DNA from 2 places in the Liquorilactobacillus nagelii DSM 13675 genome. Region 2 is predicted to be linked to the other one. Evidence: predicted binding sites of a transcription regulator. Region 2 holds the regulator's gene; the other holds the start of a gene.

Region 1 (11,314 bases), 440 kb from region 2:
AACGATTTGCGCTAAACTTTGCTGCAGTGTTCCTGCGATATTATCCATATCATTAATTGCTCGTGACATGATATCACCATTGGAGTGAGTGTCATAATAGACGATTGGTAGACGCTGCATTTTAGCTTTTAAATCAGCACGTAGTCGATAGACAATCTTTTGCGAAATATTAGCCATAATTAATTGTTGAAAGAATGATAGGATTGCTGAAATTAAATACATAATTCCAACAGTTAATAAAATATTTTTGATTTTAGTGAAATTAATTGGAAAACGGCTTAAATGCTGTCCAACTTTGATTTTTCGATAACCGACTAACAGGCCATTGAAAATCGTAGTTGTAGCTTCACCTAAAATTTTGGGTGAAATAATTTGGAAGATAACTGAACCAATGGCGAATGCAAATACGATAAATAAGAACCATTTCCAAGGTGCCATATACTTGCATAAACGCCAAGTAGTTTGCCAGAAATTTTTGGGCTTTTCGACTTCCTTGCCAATGTTAGCGGCAGGTCCATGTTGTGGCATTAAATCTCCTCCCCACGTAATTGTGACTTGATAATTTCTTGATAAGTTTGGTTGTGCTGTTTAAGTTCAAGATGAGTTCCTTGTCCCACAACTTGTCCACCGTCTAAAACAATGATTTGATTTGCTTGAGTAACTGTTGCAATTCTTTGGGCAACAATGATAACAATACTTTGTTTAATTTGCGGATCATTAGCTAAAGCTCGACGCAATTTAGCATCTGTCTTAAAGTCAAGAGCAGAAAATGAATCATCAAAGACATAAACAGCTGCAGGTTTAATGACTGCACGAGCAATTGCTAATCGCTGACGTTGTCCACCGGAAAAATTACTCCCATTTTGTTCAACAACTGCATCTAAACCTTGCGGTAAATCAGCGACAAAGTCTTTAGCTTGCGCGATTTCTAAAGCATGCCACATTTCAGCTTCAGACGCGTCAGTTTTTCCAATGGTTAGATTGCTGCGAATAGTTCCTTTAAAGAGAAATGCTTTTTGTTGAACTAGGGCAATTTGTTGATGCAATTCTTTTTGTGTTGTTTGACTGATATTTTGACCATTAAGCTTGATTGTTCCCTTTTCGAGATCATATAAGCGTGGAATTAAGTTGATCAAAGTTGATTTTCCTGCACCAGTTCCACCAATGATTGCCAAGGTTTGTCCACCAGTTAACTGAAAATTAACATCGCTTAGCGCAGGGTTTTCGGCATGATCATAGCGGAAGAAAACATGTCGAAATTCAAGTTTAGGCTGGTGTCTAATTGTTAATTTAGTCGGCTGTTGTTGATCCTGAATAGAATATTTGGTATCAAGCACTTCTTGAATTCTTGTTGCGGCTGCTTGTGCCCGAGGAATAAAGACAAAAACCATAGATAGCATCATGAAGCTAAATAAAATCATAGCTGCATAAGTCATGAAAGAAACTAAGTTACCAACTTGCATCGATCTTTTAGCAATTAAATTAGCACCAAGCCAAATAATTCCAATATTGGTAGCATTTAAAATTAAAGTCATGATTGGAAACATTAAAGAGACTAAGCTAAAGGCTTTAATCGCCGTGTCAGTATATGATTTATTGGCCACTTTAAAACGATTTTGTTCGAAAGTATCTTGTCTGAAAGCGCGAATGACACGAACACCAGTTAGTCCTTCACGGAAAACCAAATTAATGCGATCAATTCTTTTTTGCAGGCTTTTAAAAAGAGGGACAACAAAATACATAATTAATCCAACAGCAATTCCAAGCAAGGGCAGTGAGATTAAAAAAACACCAGTTAATTTTTTTTCACTCAAAAAGGCCATAATAATTGCTCCAATTAACATACTTGGTGCTTGGAGCATCATTCGTAAAATCATGACGGTAACATTTTGAATTTGTAAAACATCATTTGTTGTTCGGGTAATTAAAGAAGATGCACCCAATTGATCAACTTCATGGCCACTAAAGTAAAGTACTTTTTCAAAGAGTTCATCTCTTAATTTAGTACCAAGTTTTTGAGCTTGAGTTGAAGCAAAATAGACATTGCCTGCTGAAGCAATGATTCCAATTAAAGCAATCAAGAGCATTTCTTTGCCGATTTTCCAAATGTAAGCTGTGTTACCAACTGCGACACCCTTATTAATCATTGTCGATGTTAGGGTTGGTAAGTTAAGATTACAAAAAACTTGAATCATCATGAAAATCGTTGCTCCTACGACAGCCCAAGGTGCTAATCGTTGACGTACAATTTTGTACATAGGAAACCTCCAATTTGTAAATAATGTTAATTAATTGCAACACCGTTAGCTAACCAGTCGAGCATTAACAAACAGCGCTTTTTAATTTGTTCAACAGTTGGTTGAGTTTGTGAACGGCTATTAATAAAATAGCTGCCAATTGAGCGGAAAAAAATATTTAAAATCATTTCAATTAAATAACGAAAATCTTCTAAATTGTTGACTTTCAGTCGACTGAGATCAGTCTGTTGATAGAGATCATTTACTAATTGTTGACGACTGCCATGGTGCAAAAAGCGATGCAAACGAAAATCATGAGCGGTAATCATGGTTTGATAAAAATCAGCATACGTACCATGGAGAACATCTTCAATACTGATAGTAAAGAAGTGTTTAGTGGCGGCAATTAAATCACCTTGGTTGGCAATTAAAGTATCTAAAAATATTTGGTTACGTTCATTTTGAATTTGACCGACAAAATAAAGGTAGCAGTCAAGTTTGTCCTCAAAGTATTGATAGAAACTACCTCGAGAAATACCAGCCATTTTAACAATTTCGCTAATTGCCGAATCAGCAAAGCTTTTATGTGAAAATTCCGCTTTACTAGCCACGAACAAACGTTGTTTCTTTGCCGGTTCAAGATTGTAAAATGTATCTTTAGGCATAGCATAAATCCTTTCTATTAATTCATGACGCAGTGTCACATGACGACATGTCACATTATAAAAGATCTTTTGTGAAAAAACAAGGATTGAGGGGGAATTATTTTCTTTATTAACGAAGAAAACCGTTTCATGCTATACTTGATTCAGGACAAAAATTTAAATAACGGGTAATTTGGAGGCAAATATGATAGAACCCTTGTTTTTAAAACCATATTTTCAAGAAAAGATGTGGGGTGGGACTCGGCTGAAAAGTGAATTTGGTTACCAAATACCAAGTGATCACACAGGCGAATGTTGGGCAATTTCGGCACATCCTCACGGCCGGGCAATTGTTGAGAATGGAGAATTTTCAGGCGTACCGCTTGATCAACTTTGGCAAGAACACCGTGAACTTTTTGGAAATGCTAAAGGAAAAGTTTTTCCATTGCTGACTAAAATATTAGATGCTCACAGAGACTTGTCAGTACAAGTTCATCCAGATGATAATTACGCGGCCGAACATGAACATGAATTAGGCAAAACTGAATGTTGGTATATTATTGCAGCCAAACCAGATGCTAAACTAATTTATGGTCATACCGCTCAAACACGTGCCGAGTTAGCTGAAATGATTAAGCAGCAAAAATGGCAGCAATTATTACGTTATGTTCCAGTTAAAGCTGGTGATTTCTTTTATGTACCTAGTGGCACAATCCATGCTCTCGGCGCGGGAATTATGGCATTAGAAACACAACAAAGTTCGGATACGACTTATCGAGTTTATGATTTTGACCGAGTTGATCCAACAACTCATCAAAAGAGACAGTTGCATTTGCAACAGTCAATTGACGTCACGAATGTTCCACACGTTGATCCGAGATTACAATCGAAAAAATATCGAGTGGGGGATGCACAAGTGATCCAATACGTGGAGACTGACTTTTTTGCGGTTTATCGTTGGGACTTGACTGGTGGTGGAACAGCAAATTTTGTTCGAAAAGACGCACCTTATACGTTGATGTCGGTTTTATCTGGAAGTGGCCAATTACAAATTAATGGACAAGACTATTCTTTGAAAAAAGGTCAGCATCTAATTTTGCCATTTCAAGTTAAATCATGGAAAATTAGTGGTCAATTAGAAATTATTGCATCAGAACCCGGGGAAAAGTCTTAGTACTTAGCTACATGGACAAGATTAAGATATAGGTCAACGTGAAATTTTCTCAAAACTAAATGAGCGGTTAGGTCAAAAGGTACTTTTTGACCTAACCGCTCATTAATTAGCAAAGTTATTCAATTTCAATATGACTCGCACTATCTTCAACTTTTTCAACCTTTGGCAAAGTTAAATTTAAAACACCTTCATTATATTTTGCACTAACTTTGTCACGATCTACATCGGGTAAATGATATTGTCTTGAAAATTCGCCATAGGAACGTTCACTGTAGACAGTATTTCCTTCTTTGTCGCTTTCATCACTAAAACTATCACGTGTTCCAGCAATTGATAAAACATCATTATCATAGTTGATATGAATATTTTTTTTATCAAAACCCGGCATATCAATTTTTACTTGATAGGCATCTTTAGTCTCTTTAATATCTGTTTTTAAATCACCTTTAATTGGCAATTTATTGAAAACATTTTTTCCAAAGTTCTTAAAGAAGTCATCATTCATCCAGCCACCTAAATTATCCAGTAAACCATTATAACGATTTAAATCATTAGCCATCTAAAATCATCCTTTCTTTAATTCCTCGCTTCATCTTCTATAATAAACATTTTGGCCATAAATGCAATTAATTAGCACTCTTAATTATCGAGTGCTAATTAATGATGATTATCAAGAAAAATCTATTCAAAAACTGCATAAAGCACTACGATCAAAATTGCAGGGAGCATATTAGCGACTCGTATTTTGCAATTTAAAAGAAGATTCAGACCGATGCAAAAAATGAGCATCGAACCTACCAGGGAGATCCCATTCGTCATTGAAGTACTCAACCAAGGTGAAATAATTGCCGCTAACAAGGTAATGCTACCCTGAAAAATAAAAATTGGCAAAGCACAAAAAATTGCGCCAATTCCAAGCGCAGCTGTGTATAATGCTACAATTACACCATCTAAAATTGCTTTAGTAAACAGCATAGTTGGATCATGTGCTAAAGCATCTTGTAATGGACCGATGATTGCCATGGCTCCAACGCAAGTCGTCAAAGTAGCAATTACAAACGCATCAATGAATTTTGAATCATTTTGTCGACCAACACGTGTACGTAACCAATTTCCTAAACGATTAAATTGCCCCTCAATATTTAACAGCTCACCAATAAAGGCTCCCAGAGCTAATGAAATTGCAGCCATCATAGTGCCTTTAGTTGTTAAAAGATGGTGTTGAATCACTAAAATTTGACTTAAGGCACCAGAGATACCAATAAAAATTACAGCTGTTCCAAGTGCTTGCATTAAAGTTTCTTGCATTTTTTTGGTTAAAATCCGTTGAAAAAGATAACCACCCAATCCTCCAGCAATAACAGCTCCAGTATTGACGATAGTTCCAATTCCGATAAACATTAAAATCCCCCCAGGTTAAAAATCTCGCATTAACGATGTTAAACTATTCTAACATTTTCTAACGGAAAACGGCTGTATTTTTTTAAGATCATAATACGGAATTGAAATAAAAAAAGCTGCAGTTAGTTGCTGCAACCTTTTTAATCAGTCCTAGTTTGTTCTAGAGTGTTATTTTGAGTGAAGTTAAAAGTTAATTTTTGAGTTTTGCCGGTCACATAACAATAAATTTCTTGTAAATGTCGAATATAGTTTCTAACATCAAACATTTTAATAGTTTGTTGGACTTGCTGATGGTTATAGGCAAAGCGATTAAGATAAAGCCAAGTACAGGCATTAGCAAAAGCAGTAGCATCATTCATTGGAGTTAAAATTCCATTTTTTTGATTGATAATATCTTGTGGACCAGTAGGACAATTGGTCGAGATAACCGGTAATCCTCGAGAAATTGCTTCAACAAGCACCATCGGAAAACCTTCATAATTTGAGCTTAGTAAGAGAGCATCAGCTTGACGGATTTTTTCCCAAGGATCTGGCAGCCAACCATGCCAAGTGATTTTTTCTGCGATGTTTAATTTTTGAGCATAATACTTAACTTTTGCTAAATCATAGCCTTTGCCAAACATATCTAATCGCCAAGGAATTTGTAATAATTTGAGAGAGTCAAATAACAACCGAATATTTTTTTGACCATCAAGGATCATTCGACCGATGAAGACTGGATGGAATGGCTGATTTTTGGGGGGAATGGGAATAATAGGTTGACGTTCAATGGTTACAGGGTTGTATATAAGAAAAATTTTAGCAGCTGGAACGCCTAATTCTTGCAGTTGCTTTTCAATACCAGAACTGATAGCTAGATGATAATCTGGAAACTGTAAATCATCTTGACTGAAAAAATCTGTTTCCTTAATGGAAGTATGTCCCCAAGAAACAATCTGATAATTCAAATGGTATTGTTGCCTTATTTTAGCAGCTAATCGATTGGCTTTTCCCTCTAATCCTAAAACGATATCTGGTTGATAAGTAAGTAAGTTTTGTGTAATAAATTCTAGCTGCTCATTTTTCGTGACAGTTGAACAAATTTTAACCTGTTGACCAGTTGTTCGTTTAATCCATTGAAGCCACTCGGGATGATCGCCACTGTGTGGAACTAAAACTAAATAAGTGTTGTTTAAATCATGGTTTAGCAATTCAGTAATTACACGTTCGGTGCCACCATGGCCTTCAAGATATTGTGTTATTAGAGCAATTTTCATAAAACAGCGGCTTCCTTTCTGAAAAATAAATAGTAAGTAAAAAATAGGTAGTTACGACCAGTCGTTGGTCTGTAAAAATTAAATTGGGAGGTTATCATTAGGTTAGACATTTCATAAATCAAAGTTAGTAGCAATTATCCATAATAGACAACCAATAAAGAATTTCTATTTCCTGAGATTAAAATAAATAATCTAGTATATATCAATCAGGCTAAATTAAAAAATATTATTTAATAATATTATATGTCAGTATAAACCTATTGTTAAATATAATGAACTTTTAGTAATCTTTATTCTATTTACTTATAATGGAAATTTTTATTTGTGATATTTTGCTATTTGGAATATTTGTTTCAGAAAATAGTTAGCTCAAGTTTATTTGTGTACAATCAATTGAACTTGAAATTAAATCATAGTAATCTTGTAGTAAGGGAGTGTTTGAACAATTAATCATAAGGAGAGCAATTATGAATAGACAACGAAAATTGACTAAATCGGCTGATAAAATAGTTTCTGGTGTATTTGGTGGAATTGCTGAATACTTTTCATGGGATAAATCTTGGACGAGAATTATCGGAGCACTTTTGATTATTTTCCCTGGACAGATATTTTTAGGAATTTTATTATACGTGATTGCGGCTATTGTAATGCCTGATCAGCAAAAACCTTTAAAGCAGAAAGATGACACTATTATTGATGGTGATTTTCGCGAATAATTAATTTGGCTTATACCAGTCAACAAGCTTGTTAAAACGGTTGAGAGGGAGCTGTTAAATGAAATTCGGTGTTATAGGTGTTGAAGAACAAGCGTTAAAATTGTTTTTGCCGTTATATTTTGAAAATCGTAATCAAGGCGAATTCCTGTTTGTGGTTAACAAACCAGAAATAAAAGAAAAGTTAATGCAGCAATATCAAATTAGTTGCCCGTATCAGAGTTTGGATCAATTGATTGCTAACGGAATTGATGCTTGTTTTATTCATGGTTCCTCCGCAGAACAATTGAAATTGGCTGAGCACTGTTTACAGAAAGGGATTCATGTCTTTATTGATCGGCCAGTTGGAGAATCATTAACAGAGATAAAAAATTTACAAAAGTTGGCGCTAGATAACCGCCGAATTTTTATGTTAGGTTTTAATCGCCGATTTGCACCAATGGTTGATCGTTTGAAGGAAGTTCCTAATAAACGACTATTAAATGTTCAAAAGAACTTGATGAACTTTAAACGACCTGTGGGTGATATGATAAATGAAATGTTCATTCATCTGCTTGATACGGCAGTATACCTAATTGATGAGCCAATTCAAAATGTTACAAGTCAAATCAAAGCCAACGAGGGCTATTTAACAACAGCCGTTATGCAATTAGAAACAGAACATACGACAGCCTGGATTGCTTTGGATGCTCAGGCTGGTGCTGAGAACGAACAAATTCAGTTAACTAGTGGTTCTGGTTATGGTAATTTAAAGAATTTGCAGCAATTAGAATTAGAAACGGGAACGACCAAAAGAATTTGGACACCAGAAAAATGGGCGACACCATTAGCTGTTTATGGCTTTTCACAAATGGTAACGGCTTTTATACAAGCTGTTCGCTCGCAAACCTCAACAAAACTCAAACAAAAAAATATCTGTTTAAGTCATCGACTATGTACTGAGATGTGGCAAAAGTATCAGCAACGATAAAATCATTTGATCCAGATAAGAACTTGACAAATTTTAGGAGAAAAACTGGGAAATTTTCCCAGTTTTTTTGTTAGATTTACAAATTAAAAAAAGTCTTGAAATATTTGTTTTATAAAAATGTAATCGGTTCCTTAATTGCTTTATAAGAGATTATTTAAGTTTGGGTTATGAAAGCACGAAAAATTTAGCGAATTAACGTTGGATGTAAGTTATCTCTAATTAGTTCTGTGTTAGAATGATTAAAAATTATCTTAGAAAGTATTAAGGAATGGAGGATTTAGCATGACAGACACTTTTCGTAAAGAGTTCACTTTAGCTGGACAGCAATATTATTACTATGATATTGCTGCTTATTTAAGTTCAATAGCAGTTCAGATTGAAACACTTCCGTACTCCATTAGAGTTTTGTTGGAACTAACTTTACGTCAGAGTTTTAAAAAACCGGCTTTAAGAAAGTATCTAACAGTTTTCCGAGCTTGGGATGAACATCATAGTAACGATATTCCATACAAGCCAGAAAGAGTTATTTTACAAGATTTTACTGGGGTACCAGCACTTGTTGATTTAGCAGCAATGCGTGAGGAAGTTCAAAAGCGTGGTGGTGATCCGACTGTGATTAATCCTGATGTGCCAGTTCATTTAGTAATTGATCATTCGGTTCAGGTTGATATGGCTGGGAATGAAGCGGCACTTGAATATAATATTAAGCAGGAATTTAAACGAAATCAAGAAAGGTATTCTTTCTTAAAATGGGCGCAGGCAAGTTTTGAAAATTTGACAGTAATTCCACCAGATACAGGAATTATTCATCAAGTTAATTTGGAATATCTTTCACCAGTTGTTCGTCAATCTGAAGCTGCCAAGCCCTTAGTTTTTCCTGATACACTGGTCGGAACTGATTCGCATACGACAATGATCAATGCTTTAGGTGTTTTGGGTTGGGGTGTTGGTGGAATTGAAGCGGAAGCAAGTATGTTAGGTCAAGAATCATACTTCCCAATGCCCGAAGTAGTTGGTGTTTATTTGATAGGACAATTACCAGCCACGGCTACGGCAACTGATTTGGCGTTGACTTTGACGCATCTTTTGCGGGAACGAAAAGTAGTTGGAAAGTTTGTTGAATTTTATGGTCCAGGCTTAAAAGCCTTACCATTAGCTAACCGGGCAACTATTGCTAATATGGCACCGGAGTATGGGGCAACTTGCGGCTATTTTCCGATAGACCAGCGAACTATAGAATATTTGCGGTTAACGGATCGCTCGGAAGATCAAATTAAATTAGTTGAGAAATATGCCAAAATAAATCATTTATGGTATCAAGAAAATGAAGATCAAAACAAGCATTATTCTGAAATGGTTGAATTAGATCTGAGGACGGTTACCAGCAGTGTTGCTGGTCCTAAACGACCACAAGATTTAGTTGAGCTATCGAAATTACCACGAAATTTTAAAAAGTACACTCAATTGTCAGACTGTAAAGTAGAATCAGCTGGACAGTCATTTAATTTACAACCAGGTTCTTTAGGAATTGCTGCCATTACGAGTTGTACCAATACCTCTAATCCAGAGATTTTAATTACAGCGGGATTGCTGGCAAAAAATGCTGTCGCTGCTGGTTTAAGTGTACCCGCTTATGTTAAGACTTCCTTTGCACCAGGATCAAGAGTTGTGGCAGCTTATTTGCAGGCAGCTGATTTACAAGACGCACTGAATCAATTGGGATTTAACATTGTTGGGTACGGTTGCACGACTTGTATTGGTAATTCCGGTAAGCTGCAGCCGGGAGTTCAAGAAATAGTCAGTCAGACCAATTACCCGTTGGCAGCAATTGAAAGTGGCAATCGAAATTTTGAGGGTCGGGTTAATCCCTTAATCAAGGATACCTACTTAGCTTCACCACCTCTAGTGATTGCTTATGCTTTAGCAGGAACACTTAATATTGATCTTTTACATCAACCTTTAGGAAAAAATCAGCAAGGACAAGATGTTTTTTTGAGTGATTTATGGCCTTCGGCGTCTGAAATCAGTGAGGTTATTCATCAATATGTTAAACCGCGACTTTTTTCAAAAAATTATCAAAATATTTTCAGCCAAAATGCAGCTTGGAATGCCTTGCCAATTACCAAATCGGTGACATATCCATGGAATGAAAAATCAACTTATTTAGCATCGCCGCCTTTATTTCATCAGCGGACTGCTAATCTAGTCAATTTGCGACTTTTAGCCAAGTTGGGTGATTCAATTACAACTGATCATATTTCACCAGCCGGTTTTATTGGACAAACGACACCAGCTGGCAAGTATTTGCAAGCTCAAGGTGTTAGAATTGAAGATTTTAATTCTTACGGCTCACGACGTGGAAACCATGAAGTGATGATGCGTGGGACCTTGGCTAATATTCGATTACAAAATCAATTAACTCCTAAATTACAAGGTGGTTATACTAAGTCATGGTTGACTGGAAAGGAAACTACCATTTATGAGGCTGCAATGGATTATCAACGAGATGGTATAGGTACGATTATCTTAGCTGGCAAAGACTACGGAATGGGTTCTTCACGCGACTGGGCAGCCAAAGGAGTTGAATTGTTAGGTGTTAGGGCCGTGATAGCTGAAAGCTTTGAACGAATTCATCGATCTAATTTAGTAATGATGGGGGTATTACCGTTACAATTTTTAACAGGAGACACAGCTGAAAAATTAGGTCTAATCGGTAACGAAACATTCAAAATTGTTTTAAATGGTAAAACAGCAAATGTTTCAGCCAGTTCACCAGAGCACCAAATTAATTTTACAGCCCAAGTTAGATTTGATGCTCCAATTGATGCTGAATATTTTAAAGCTAGCGGAATTTTGCCCTATGTAATTAGTGAAAAAATGAAATAATTAAAGTAAGGAGAAATGTTTAATGGTAAAAAA
Region 2 (11,314 bases):
TGCCGTACCACACCACTACCATGACAATTCTGACAAGTATCAGGTGTTGTTCCCGGTTTAGCACCGCTGCCTGAACAAGTTTTACACAAAGCCTCGCGAGTATACTGGATACTGGTTTTCTTGCCAAAAACAGCTTCTTCAAAAGTCAAAGTCATATTGTATTGTAAGTCATGCCCTTGACGAGGTTGGTTGCGAGAGCGTGAAGATGACCCACCACCGAAAAATGATGAAAAAATATCTTCAAAGCCGCCACCAAAATCACCAAAATCTGCATTTTGGAATCCACCAAATCCCTGAGGACCACCACCGGTTGATCCATACTGATCAAATTGGGCTTTTTTTTGCGGATCGCTCAAAATCTCATAAGCTTCATTGATTTCTTTAAACTTTTCTTCGGCTCCAGGAGCCTTGTTTAAATCTGGATGGTATTTTTTAGATAATCGCCGATAAGCTTTTTTAATTTCTGCAGCAGAGGCATCCCGCGAAACACCTAGGACTTCATAAGGATCTCTATTTTCTGCCATGTTTTTCCTCCAATTTATCAACTGTTTTCTTCAACAGCGTAACATAAGCAACGCGATAAAAAAAGTCAAAGTCCCGCAGGTCTTTGACTTTTTTTGCTATTTTAGCAATAGCAATTACTTCTTGTCATCGTCTGGGTTAACTTCTTTAAAGTCTCCTTCAACGGTGTTATCGTCACCTTTGTTGTCACTACCCTTGCTGCCATTGTCACCATCAGCCGTTTTAGCATCGGTTGCTTGACCAGCTTTGTTAGCTTCTTGAGCTTGTTGATAAAGTTTAACTGACATTTCTTGAACGAGTTTCATTAATTCGTCCTTTTTAGTCTTCATATCTTCAACGTTATTAGCCTCTTGTGCCTTCTTCAAAGCATCTCGAGCAGCTTCAGCTTTTTTAATTTCATCGTCTGAAACTTTACCTTTAACTTCTTTCAAAGTCTTTTCAGAACTAAACAAGAGTTGATCAACCTCATTTTTAAGGTCAACTTCTTCTTTACGTTGCTTGTCAGCAGCTTCGTTTTCTTTAGCTTCATTAACCATTCGTTCAATTTCTTCATCAGACAAACCGGACGAACTCTTAATTGTAATCTTTTGTTCTTTGTTCGTTCCTAAATCTTTCGCAGAAACATTTACAATTCCATTTTTATCAATATCAAATTTAACTTCAATCTGTGGAACTCCTCTTGGAGCAGCCGGAATATCAGTTAACTGGAAGCGTCCCAAAGTCTTATTATCTGCAGCCATTGGACGTTCACCTTGTAAAACATGAATATCAACCGCTGGCTGGTTATCAGCGGCAGTCGAAAATACTTGTGACTTGCTAGTTGGAATAGTTGTATTACGATCAATCAACTTAGTGAAGACTCCACCCATGGTCTCAATTCCCAATGATAATGGGGTAACATCTAATAAGACAACATCTTTAACATCACCAGTAATAACACCACCCTGAACAGCAGCACCTAAAGCAACAGCTTCATCAGGGTTAACTGACTTATTAGGTTCATGATTTGTTTCAGCCTTAACAGCATCCTGAACAGCTGGAATTCGAGTTGAACCACCAACAAGAATTACTTCATCAATATCAGAGTTTGACAGGCCGGCATCTTTCAAAGCATTCCGTACTGGGATTTTTGTTCGTTCAACCAAATCAGCTGTTAATTCATCAAATTTAGCCCGTGTCAAAGTTTTTTCTAAATGCAATGGGCCATTAGCACCGGCACTGATAAATGGTAAACTAATCTGTGCACTAGTTACTCCAGATAAGTCTTTTTTAGCCTTCTCAGCTGCATCTTTCAAACGTTGCATAGCCATCTTATCAGTTGCTAAATCAACACCGTTTTCTTGCTTAAATTCAGCAATCAGCCAATCCATAATTTTTTGATCGAAGTCATCACCACCAAGATGAGTATCACCATTAGTTGATAATACTTCAAAGACGCCATCGCCTAATTCAAGGATTGAAACATCAAAAGTTCCACCGCCAAGGTCAAAAACTAAGATTTTTTCATCTTTATCAGTTTTATCCAAACCATAAGCTAAAGCAGCCGCTGTCGGTTCATTGACAATTCTTTCAACTTTTAATCCAGCAATTTTTCCAGCATCTTTAGTTGCTTGACGCTGACCGTCATTAAAATATGCTGGAACAGTAATAACTGCCTGACTGACTTTTTCACCCAAATAGGATTCAGCATAATCTTTGATATATTGCAAAATCATTGCCGAAATTTCTTGAGGGGTATATTTTTTTCCTTCAACTTCAACAGTATACCCAGCTTCACCCATATGACGCTTAATTGAGGAGATAGTATTTGGGTTAGTAATTGCCTGTCTCTTAGCTACTTCACCAACCTGAGTTTCTCCGTTTTTGAAAGAAACAACTGATGGAGTAGTCCGATTTCCTTCTGGATTAGTAATAATCTTGGCTTCTTTTCCTTCAAGAACAGCCACAGCTGAGTTGGTTGTTCCTAAGTCAATTCCAATAATTTTTGACATAAATTTCAACCTCTTTATTTTAGATTCTTTTTAAATATTTTAATAAACTAGTTAACTATTGTGCAACAACCACCATTGCTGGCCGCAAAACACGGTCCTTCAACAAGTAGCCATCTTGGAAAACTTCGACAACTGTTTCAGATGTCTGATTTTCTTCAACTGGAACAGTTTTTACTGCTTGATGAAAGGTTGGATCAAATGGTTTCCCTAGCGCTTCAATGCGCGTAATATGGTTATCTTTCAAAGCTTTTTCCATATCACGAAAGACCATTTCAATTCCATGCTTTAACTGAACAGCATCGTCATCAGTTGCTTCAATTTTTAATGCGCGAGACAAATTGTCCAAAACGGGCAAAACATCGCGAGCAAGTGACTGACCATCGTATTTTAATAATTGTTCCTGCTCTTTTTTGAAGCGTTTGTGCATATTAGCCATTTCAGCTTCTGCACGGTAATATTTATCTTCCAAATCACTGTACTTTTGCTGTAACTCTTGCAGTTTTTGAGCAGTTTGAACTGATTCATCAGTCACTTTAGAATTAGCAGGATCATTAGCTGACTGCTTATTTTTTTCAGCAGCTTTAGCTTTAGTTTGGCTCTTACTAGTTGATTCAGCTTTTGGCTGATCCGCTACAGACTTTTTCTTCAGATCACTTTGTTTTTCTGGCAAGTGAACACCCCTTCTCTAATCCCAATTAATCATAGAAATCATAATAATCAAGCATTTTACGCGCTAACTCAACACGAAAGACATCCAACAAACCAATCATTTTTGAATATGGCATATTGGTTGGACCAAGCAAAGCAATTAGACCACGGCCATGCCGCTCGACATTATAACTTGCTGAAATCAAACTATAGTTTTGCAACGAACTGTCCTCCAATTCGTCTCCTAACCTGACCTGAATCGTCTGGTCATCATCACTATTACCAACTAAATTACTGATATCATCAGAGTGATCAATCAATGAATACAACGCTTTAATTTGGTCAATATTACCATTTTCGACAAAGTTCAACAAATTTAATTTGCCGCCGACATAAAACTGATCATGAACTGTTTGATTTAATACCTGTCCAAAAACGTTCAAAAAGCCTAATGGTTGTTGCACATAATGTAAAAGCATTGGTACACTGTCACGTAATCGAGCAACTACTTGATCTAGTGGCAAACCGACAACTCGTTCATTAATAATTCGCACAATTGATTCTAGTTCTTCACCAGTAATTTGCTTGGGCAAATTAAATAATTGACTTTCAACCTCACCGTCACTGGTAATTAGCAGAACCATTACCTGCTGATTACGCATCGGCATAACTTTAAATCCCTGCAAACGAACATTTTGTCCTTCAGGTTTAAAAGTAATCGCAGTGTAGTTAGTCATCTCTGATAAAATTCTTGCAGATTCAGCTACTAATTCATCAATTTTAAAGAATTGATTACTAAGCGAGCTGCGCACACTATCAACCAGTTCCGGGTTGGCTACAGTTGGCTTGACCAGATTATCAACATAATATCGATATCCCTTAATTGAAGGAACTCGGCCAGAAGAGGAATGTTCCTTAATTAAATATCCCTTCTTTTCCAGAGCTGCCATTTCATTACGAATTGTTGCCGAACTGACATGAACCGGTAGTTGCTGTTCCAAAGATTTTGAACCAACCGGGCGTTGTGCTTCTGCATAATCTTGGATAATGGCCTCAAGTATCAGTAACTGTCTTTCCGTTAGCATGATTATCACCTCGATTAGCACTTAGCCTCTTAGAGTGCTAAGTCAATTATTAATATACAAGAAAAAAGCTGATAAGTCAAGAATGACCTCTCTATCAGCTAAAAAAATCATTTTTTATTTTTGGCTTTAAAGTATATTATTGTTTGCTGTCGATCATTTTCTAATTGCTTAATTAGAGCTGAAGCACCGGTGAATTTTACTTGATTACGCAATTTTTGATACCAATCAACTGTAACTGTTTGCCCATAAACCATTTGGTTAAAATCAAATAAATTAATTTCAACTGTAACTTTTCGATTATTGCCAAAGGTTTCATTTCGACCAATCGAAGCCATTCCTTGATAAGTATTTCCGGCAATTTTAACTTTAACAGCATAAATTCCTTCAGCTAAAATCCGCTCGGTTACCGGAATTGCCAAATTCAGTGTTGGAAATCCTAGTTGACGGCCACGTTGCTCACCGTGTACAACTAGGCCGCTATTTTGATAAATATATCCTAACAAATGATTAGCTGCGGCAATATTTCCACTATCCAGTAGTTTTCGAATTGAAGTCGAGCTAATTTTGTGTTCTTGAAATCGTAAATGCTCAACGGCAATCACTGAAAACCTATTTTTGGCGTACCTTGGCAAAAGCTGCATATTAGCAATGTCATGTTTACCATAGGTATAATCTTCACCTGCAACAACGGCAACTGCATGCAGTCCCACCATATAGCGATCAACAAATTCTTGCGGCCCCATGAATGGTAACTGCCCCGTTAAAGGGGCGACATAGGCAATATCAATCCCCATCTGCTCAAAAAGTTCCAATTTGCGCTGTAAGGTCGTTAAATAGTGAACTTTTTTTGCGGGGACATGTTGAAAAACAATTGCTGGTTGTCGGTCAAGCGTCATAATAGCTAAATGACAACCGCGTTTTTTGGCTTCAGCTGCGGCACGTTTAATTACCAATTGATGACCACGGTGAACCCCATCAAAAAAACCTAAAGTTAAAACGACTTTTTCTAGTGGAATTTTTTCTGAGTCGAGCGGCTCATTCAAAACAATTGTTTTCACGTTTGATTTCCTTCCGTTAAATCAATCATCTGTTCTGGAACATAACACAGGTACTTTGAGTGCCAATGATAAATGCAACGGCTTTTTCCGTTATAAGTTAACACTAACTTTTCAGATATATACTGTAATTTCAAGAAACCACCGTTCCGGACCTTTTGCCATTCAGTTAAGTCTAGCTGGTAATGCTCAAATTTTTGCAATGCTGTATCCAAGTCGGCGATTATTTCCTGCACTCGATCTAACTTGGTTAACTTTTCCAGTTGCGATAAACTGACCGTATCAGAAATTTTAAAGCTGCCACTTTGTTGTCTAGTTAACTGTGACATTACTGCTGGTACTCCTAACAAGCGGCCTAAATCCGTAGCTAAAGTTCGGACATATGTGCCTTTACCACAGCTGATTTCAAAATAACATTTTTGTTGACCTGTTGCCGAATCAAAAGTAGTTGCTCCCGTTTGGCGAAAATAAGCAACATTGATTTTTCGTTTGGGTCTTTCAACTGGTTGATGGGCTCGCGCATATGCATATAAGCGACGACCGTTCACTTTAACAGCCGAATACAAAGGGGGAATTTGAATTTGTTCTCCAGTCAATAACTGCATTTTCTCGCTAATTTCAACTGAAGTAAAGGGTCTTACTAAACGCTTTGTCTCAATTACTTCGCCATCAAGGTCTTCGGTTGTTGTCGCTAGACCTAATGTTATTTCACCAGTATATATCTTGCCAGAATCCATCAAATAGTTGACGACTTTAGTTGCTCTCCCCACACAAAGTAACAGCACTCCATCAACATTAGGATCTAAGGTCCCACTATGACCGACACGTTTCATACTTAAAATTCCCCGACAGCGACGTACGCAATCATTACTGGTCATGCCCTTTTGTTTATATAAAGGAATTATTCCGTCCATTTTGCAACCCCACTTAAAATCAACCTATTCAGTACAAATACCGATTGATTTTTACACCAGTCGGTATTTGTCATTTATCATCTTTTAAACTACTACTGATCATGCCGTTCAATTTGGTTCAACAGGCGATCAATTTTATCACCATATTGAACTGAACGATCACGTTCAAAGTGAATTTCAGGAGTAACGTAAATGCTCAAACGAGCACCTAACTCTCGACGGATTAAACCAGTTGCTTTATCTAAACCGATCTGAGTTTTTTCTCCCGTGGAAGCCTGGTCTGACAAAATACTATAAAATATCGTCGCATGCTGTAAATCACCAGTAACATCCACACCTGTAATTGTTACCCCATTTACCCGAGGATCACGTACTCGCTTCATCAAAATATCAGTAACTTCACGTTGAATTTCTTGGGCTAAACGCCCAACACGATAACTACGTACCAAAACGTTCCATCTCCCTCATTAAAGCTTATTTAGTTGGAACCTCTTGCATGATGAACGCTTCAACTTGATCACCGACTTTGATATCATTATAATTTTCAATCATAAGACCACACTCAAAGCCTTGTTTTACTTCTTTAGCATCATCTTTGAAACGTTTCAAGCTAGCTAATTTACCTTCGTAAATTACAATTCCATCTCGAATCAAGCGTACACCACTATCCCGTTGGATATAGCCATCAGTTACATAGCCGCCTCCGATTGTACCTAGTTTTGAAACTTTGTACGTTTGGCGAATCTCAACTTGTCCGATAACTTTTTCTTGATATACCGGCTCTAACATACCCTTCATCGCAGTTTCAACTTGATCAATCGCCTGATAGATTACATTATGCAAGCGAATATCAACATCATCAGTATCAGCCTGAGACTTTGCTTGGGTAGTTGGGCGCACATTGAAACCAATAATAATTGCGTTTGATGCTTCCGCTAAGGTAACGTCACTTTCATTAATCGCTCCGGCTGCCTGGTGAATAATATTAACTCGGACACCCTCAACATTAATCTTTTGCAGACTGTTAGCCAAAGCCTCAACTGAACCTTGCACATCCGCTTTAATAATTACATTGACTTCCTTTAATTCGCCTTCCTTCAACGAATCAAACAAGTTATCCAATGTAACGTGTGGTGTATGATTTCTTTCCTTGATCAAGGCACGTTTAGCACGTTCTTCACCAGCCGCACGAGCTGACTTTTCATCTGAAAAGACTACAAATCGATCTCCAGAATCTGGGACCTCATTTAAACCAGTAATTTCAACAGGTGTTGCCGGCAAAGCTTTTTTGATTTGCTGACCTTTGTCACTAATCATCGTCCGGACACGGCCAAACGTGTTACCGACAACAATCGGATCACCAACATGCAACGTTCCTTGCTGAACTAATAAAGTAGCAACTGCCCCTTTTCCTTTATCAAGTCGAGCTTCAATAACCGATCCAGCACCATGTTGTTTTGGATTAGCACGCAATTCTAACATTTCAGACTCAAGTAAAATCATTTCAAGCAGTTCATCTAAGTTCTTGCCGAATTTAGCCGAAATTTCCACAAAAATGGTACTGCCACCCCATGCTTCAGAAATCAAACCATATTCAGTTAATTCTTCCATTACATGATTGGGATTGGCACCTGGTTTGTCAATTTTATTAATTGCTACAATAATCGGGACACCAGCTGCTTTAGCATGATTTATCGCTTCAATTGTTTGTGGCATTACACCATCATCAGCTGCAACAACTAAAACAGTAATATCAGTAATATCAGCCCCACGAGCCCGCATATTAGTAAAAGCAGCGTGTCCTGGAGTGTCTAGGAATGTGATTATTTTGCCATCATGTTTTACTTGATAGGCACCAATATGCTGGGTAATTCCACCGGCTTCACCCTCTGTTACATGAGTATGACGTAATTTATCTAATAAGGTTGTTTTACCATGATCAACATGACCCATAATAGTAACCACTGGTGGTCGAGAAACTAAGTGCTTTTTATTATCCTTTTCTTCTTCAAAGAACTTGTCAATATCAGCGATATCGACTTCAACTTTTTCTTCGGCGCCAATTCCGTACTCGTTTGCCAAAATTTCAATTGTTTCTTTGTCGAGCGATTGGTTCTGATTGACCATAACTCCCAACATAAAGAGTTTCTTAATAATTTCCGCTGGTTCACGATGAATTTTCTTGGCAATTTCAGCCACATTCATTCCAACCGTATAAATCAACTTTTCTGGTAACGGCTTATTTTTACGTGGTGGAACAGCTGGTTTATTATTTTCTGGTCGTCGATTATTCCGACGATTTTTTCGTTTCTTTTTATTGAAATTACTGTTGTAACGATTTTGACCGTAGCTATGTTGATTATTCCGATTCTGATTGCTTCGGTTATTTTGATAATTATTAGTTGTCCGATTGTTACTACCTTGATCGGTTTTAGCATTATTATGCTGTTGAGACTGCTTGGTTTCAGGTCTTTTGTTCCTGGAATTATCTGTCGCTTGTTGGGATTTTGTTGAATTTGCATTTACATTTACATTTTTTCCCGTGTGACTTGTTTCATGAACAACAGGTTTATTTTTTACTGATGATTCCTTTTTTACACTTGCTTGTTGCTTAGATGTTTTAGTTGACTGATTTGGACGCAGACTTTCTCGCAATTGACGTTCCTCGTTTTCTCCTAATGTCGACATATGGTTGCGAACTGAAAAGCCGCGCTCTTTAGCTGCCGCGATTACTTCTTTACTACTAATATTTAATTCTTTTGCTAATTGGTAGATTCTTTTTTTCCCCATAGATTCACTCTCCAATCTTTAATCTAATGGTAATCATTAAACCTTCATATTTCTAATAACTGGTTTAATTTTTTTGCAAAACCAGTGTCCATCACTGCAATCACAGATCGATCGGTTCCAATAGCTTCGCTTAATTCATCTCGTGAAAATAAATCAGTTAGTTTTACTTGATAAAATTGGCATTTATCAGTAAATTTTTTTTTCGTTGCTTCTGCAGCATCTGCAGCCACAAAGACCAATTCAGCCTGATGTTGTCGAACCTTTTTTAAAACTGTTGCTTCGCCGGTGGCCAATCTACCAGCACGACGAGCTAAACCTAATAACTGCAGACTTTGCTGTTTATTTTTTTGATTCATTGCCAAATAACTCACGCCGGGCTGCTTGATGATCCACATAAGCAACTAACTCTTCATAGAATTCATCTGGAATTTTTATTTCAAAAACGCGGTCAAATGTTCGATCGGCTTTGGCTTGCTTTGCAATCGCAACATCTAGACTAAGATAAGCGCCTCGACCAGCTTTTTTACCGCTGGGATCAATACTAACTTCATTAGCCTTATTCTTAACGATTCGAACTAATTCTTTTTTGGGCTTCATTTCGCCAGAGACAATATCTTTCCTCATGGGAATTTTTCGTTGATGTACCATTAAGAATCCCTCCTCTATTAATCTTCTGATGAAGGAACATCGGTCGAATTTATTACTTGGTCTTTTAATTCATGATACTCGCTTTCGGACTTAATATCGATCTTGTAGCCCGTTAATTTTGCAGCCAAGCGAGCATTTTGTCCTCGTTTACCAATTGCCAAGGATAATTGATCATCTGGAACAACCACGGTGCAAGCCCGTTCATTTTGAGGATCAAAGTTAACTTGAACAACATCTGCTGGTTTTAAGGCATTGCTAATAAAGTCGGCAGGATCATTTTGCCATTCGACAATATCCATATTTTCACCCTTTAATTCGTTAACAATTGCCTGAACCCGTTCACCACGAGGCCCAACACAAGTTCCAACTGGGTCAACACCATCTTTTGTTGAACGAACAGCAACTTTAGCACGATCGCCAGCCTCGCGAGCAATTGAAATTATTTCAACTGTACCATCAAAGACTTCTGGAATTTCCTGCTCAAATAACCGCTTTAACAAGTCTGGATGTGAACGACTGACAAACACCTGTGGACCCTTAGCACTATTTTCAACTTGGTAAATATAGACTTTAATTCGATCATGTGGATGATATTCTTCACCTGGTATTTGATCTTGATGTGAAAGGACCGCCTCAACCTTACCTAAATTAACATAAACATAACGGTGATCAATTCGTTCAACTTCACCAGTAACAATTTCTTTTTCATACTGAATATATTCATCATAAATAATACTACGTTCTGCTTCACGAACTCGTTGCATAATGACCTGTTTAGCCGTTTGGGCGGCAATTCGACCAAAATTTTTCGGTGTCATTTCAAATTTAATCTGATCACCAAGCTCATAAGCACGATTAATCTTAACTGCATCTTCCAAACTAATTTCAAGTTGAGAATCAAAAACTTCTTCGACAACTTCTTTAACCGCAAAAACATGGATATCTCCAGCCACTTTGTCAAACTGCACCTCAACGTTATGTGACTGCCCGTAATTACGTTTGTAAGCTGAAACTAAAGCTGCCTCAAGCGCTTCAACAACAACTTCTTTTTTAACACCTTTTTCCTTTTCTAACGCATTCAACGCTTCAACTAACTCTTTACTCATGATTTAGCTCCTTAAAATCCTAATTAAAATTTGATTGCCAAACGAATCTTAGCAATTTGCTGACGGGGAATTTTCAATTTCAATTGACGTTGTTTTTGGATAACTGCTAAAACCAAATTGTCTGCTGTTATTTCGACTAAGTCGCCTTCATAAACTTTCTGACCATTTAAAGCTTGATATAAAGAAACGTTAACATATTTATTCAACGATCGTTGCAGATCACGATCATTTTTTAATGGTCTTTCTGCTCCGGGAGACGAAACCTCTAGGTAGTATGCTTGAGGAATCAAATCTGGATCTTGAGCATCTAATTTTTCACTTAAAAGGTCACTGATTAAAGCACACTCTTCAATATTGATGCCCCCAACTTTGTCGATAAAGACTCTTAAATACCAGCTTTTTCCTTCTTTGACAAATTCGAGATCAACCAATTCAAAATGATGTTCTGCTAAAATCGGACTTACTAAATTTGTTACTTGTTCAATGACACTGCTCACTCGTCACCCTCCTAACTAATTCATTCAAAACAATTGACTAGCTTGTTGCAATAAAAAG

The links. Region 2 encodes HrcA, which represses chaperone genes, less so after heat shock. Its sites were predicted from a motif close to TTAGCACTCNNNNNNNNNGAGTGCTAA; they were not measured.
Region 1: G6O73_RS01000 (Hsp20/alpha crystallin family protein) is a predicted target of HrcA. The motif match lies at 4,686-4,712, and genes of this name have one in related genera.

The regions. Positions count from the first base shown of each region.
Region 1 covers NZ_CP049304.1:181,188-192,501, forward strand. Annotated here, with positions in the region: gene G6O73_RS00980 (ABC transporter ATP-binding protein) at 1-528, opposite strand, end outside; gene G6O73_RS00985 (ABC transporter ATP-binding protein) at 528-2,258, opposite strand; gene G6O73_RS00990 (TetR/AcrR family transcriptional regulator) at 2,285-2,902, opposite strand; gene manA (mannose-6-phosphate isomerase, class I) at 3,087-4,055, shown strand; gene G6O73_RS01000 (Hsp20/alpha crystallin family protein) at 4,171-4,614, opposite strand; gene G6O73_RS01005 (DUF554 domain-containing protein) at 4,737-5,456, opposite strand; gene G6O73_RS01010 (glycosyltransferase) at 5,597-6,712, opposite strand; gene G6O73_RS01015 (PspC domain-containing protein) at 7,180-7,428, shown strand; gene G6O73_RS01020 (Gfo/Idh/MocA family protein) at 7,487-8,395, shown strand; gene acnA (aconitate hydratase AcnA) at 8,678-11,281, shown strand; gene G6O73_RS01030 (citrate/2-methylcitrate synthase) at 11,304-11,314, shown strand, end outside.
Region 2 covers NZ_CP049304.1:620,516-631,829, reverse strand. Annotated here, with positions in the region: gene dnaJ (molecular chaperone DnaJ) at 1-524, opposite strand, end outside; gene dnaK (molecular chaperone DnaK) at 639-2,513, opposite strand; gene grpE (nucleotide exchange factor GrpE) at 2,569-3,162, opposite strand; gene hrcA (heat-inducible transcriptional repressor HrcA) at 3,209-4,246, opposite strand; gene ribF (riboflavin biosynthesis protein RibF) at 4,354-5,304, opposite strand; gene truB (tRNA pseudouridine(55) synthase TruB) at 5,301-6,215, opposite strand; gene rbfA (30S ribosome-binding factor RbfA) at 6,308-6,664, opposite strand; gene infB (translation initiation factor IF-2) at 6,690-9,005, opposite strand; gene G6O73_RS03425 (YlxQ-related RNA-binding protein) at 9,050-9,361, opposite strand; gene rnpM (RNase P modulator RnpM) at 9,345-9,653, opposite strand; gene nusA (transcription termination factor NusA) at 9,671-10,759, opposite strand; gene rimP (ribosome maturation factor RimP) at 10,783-11,256, opposite strand.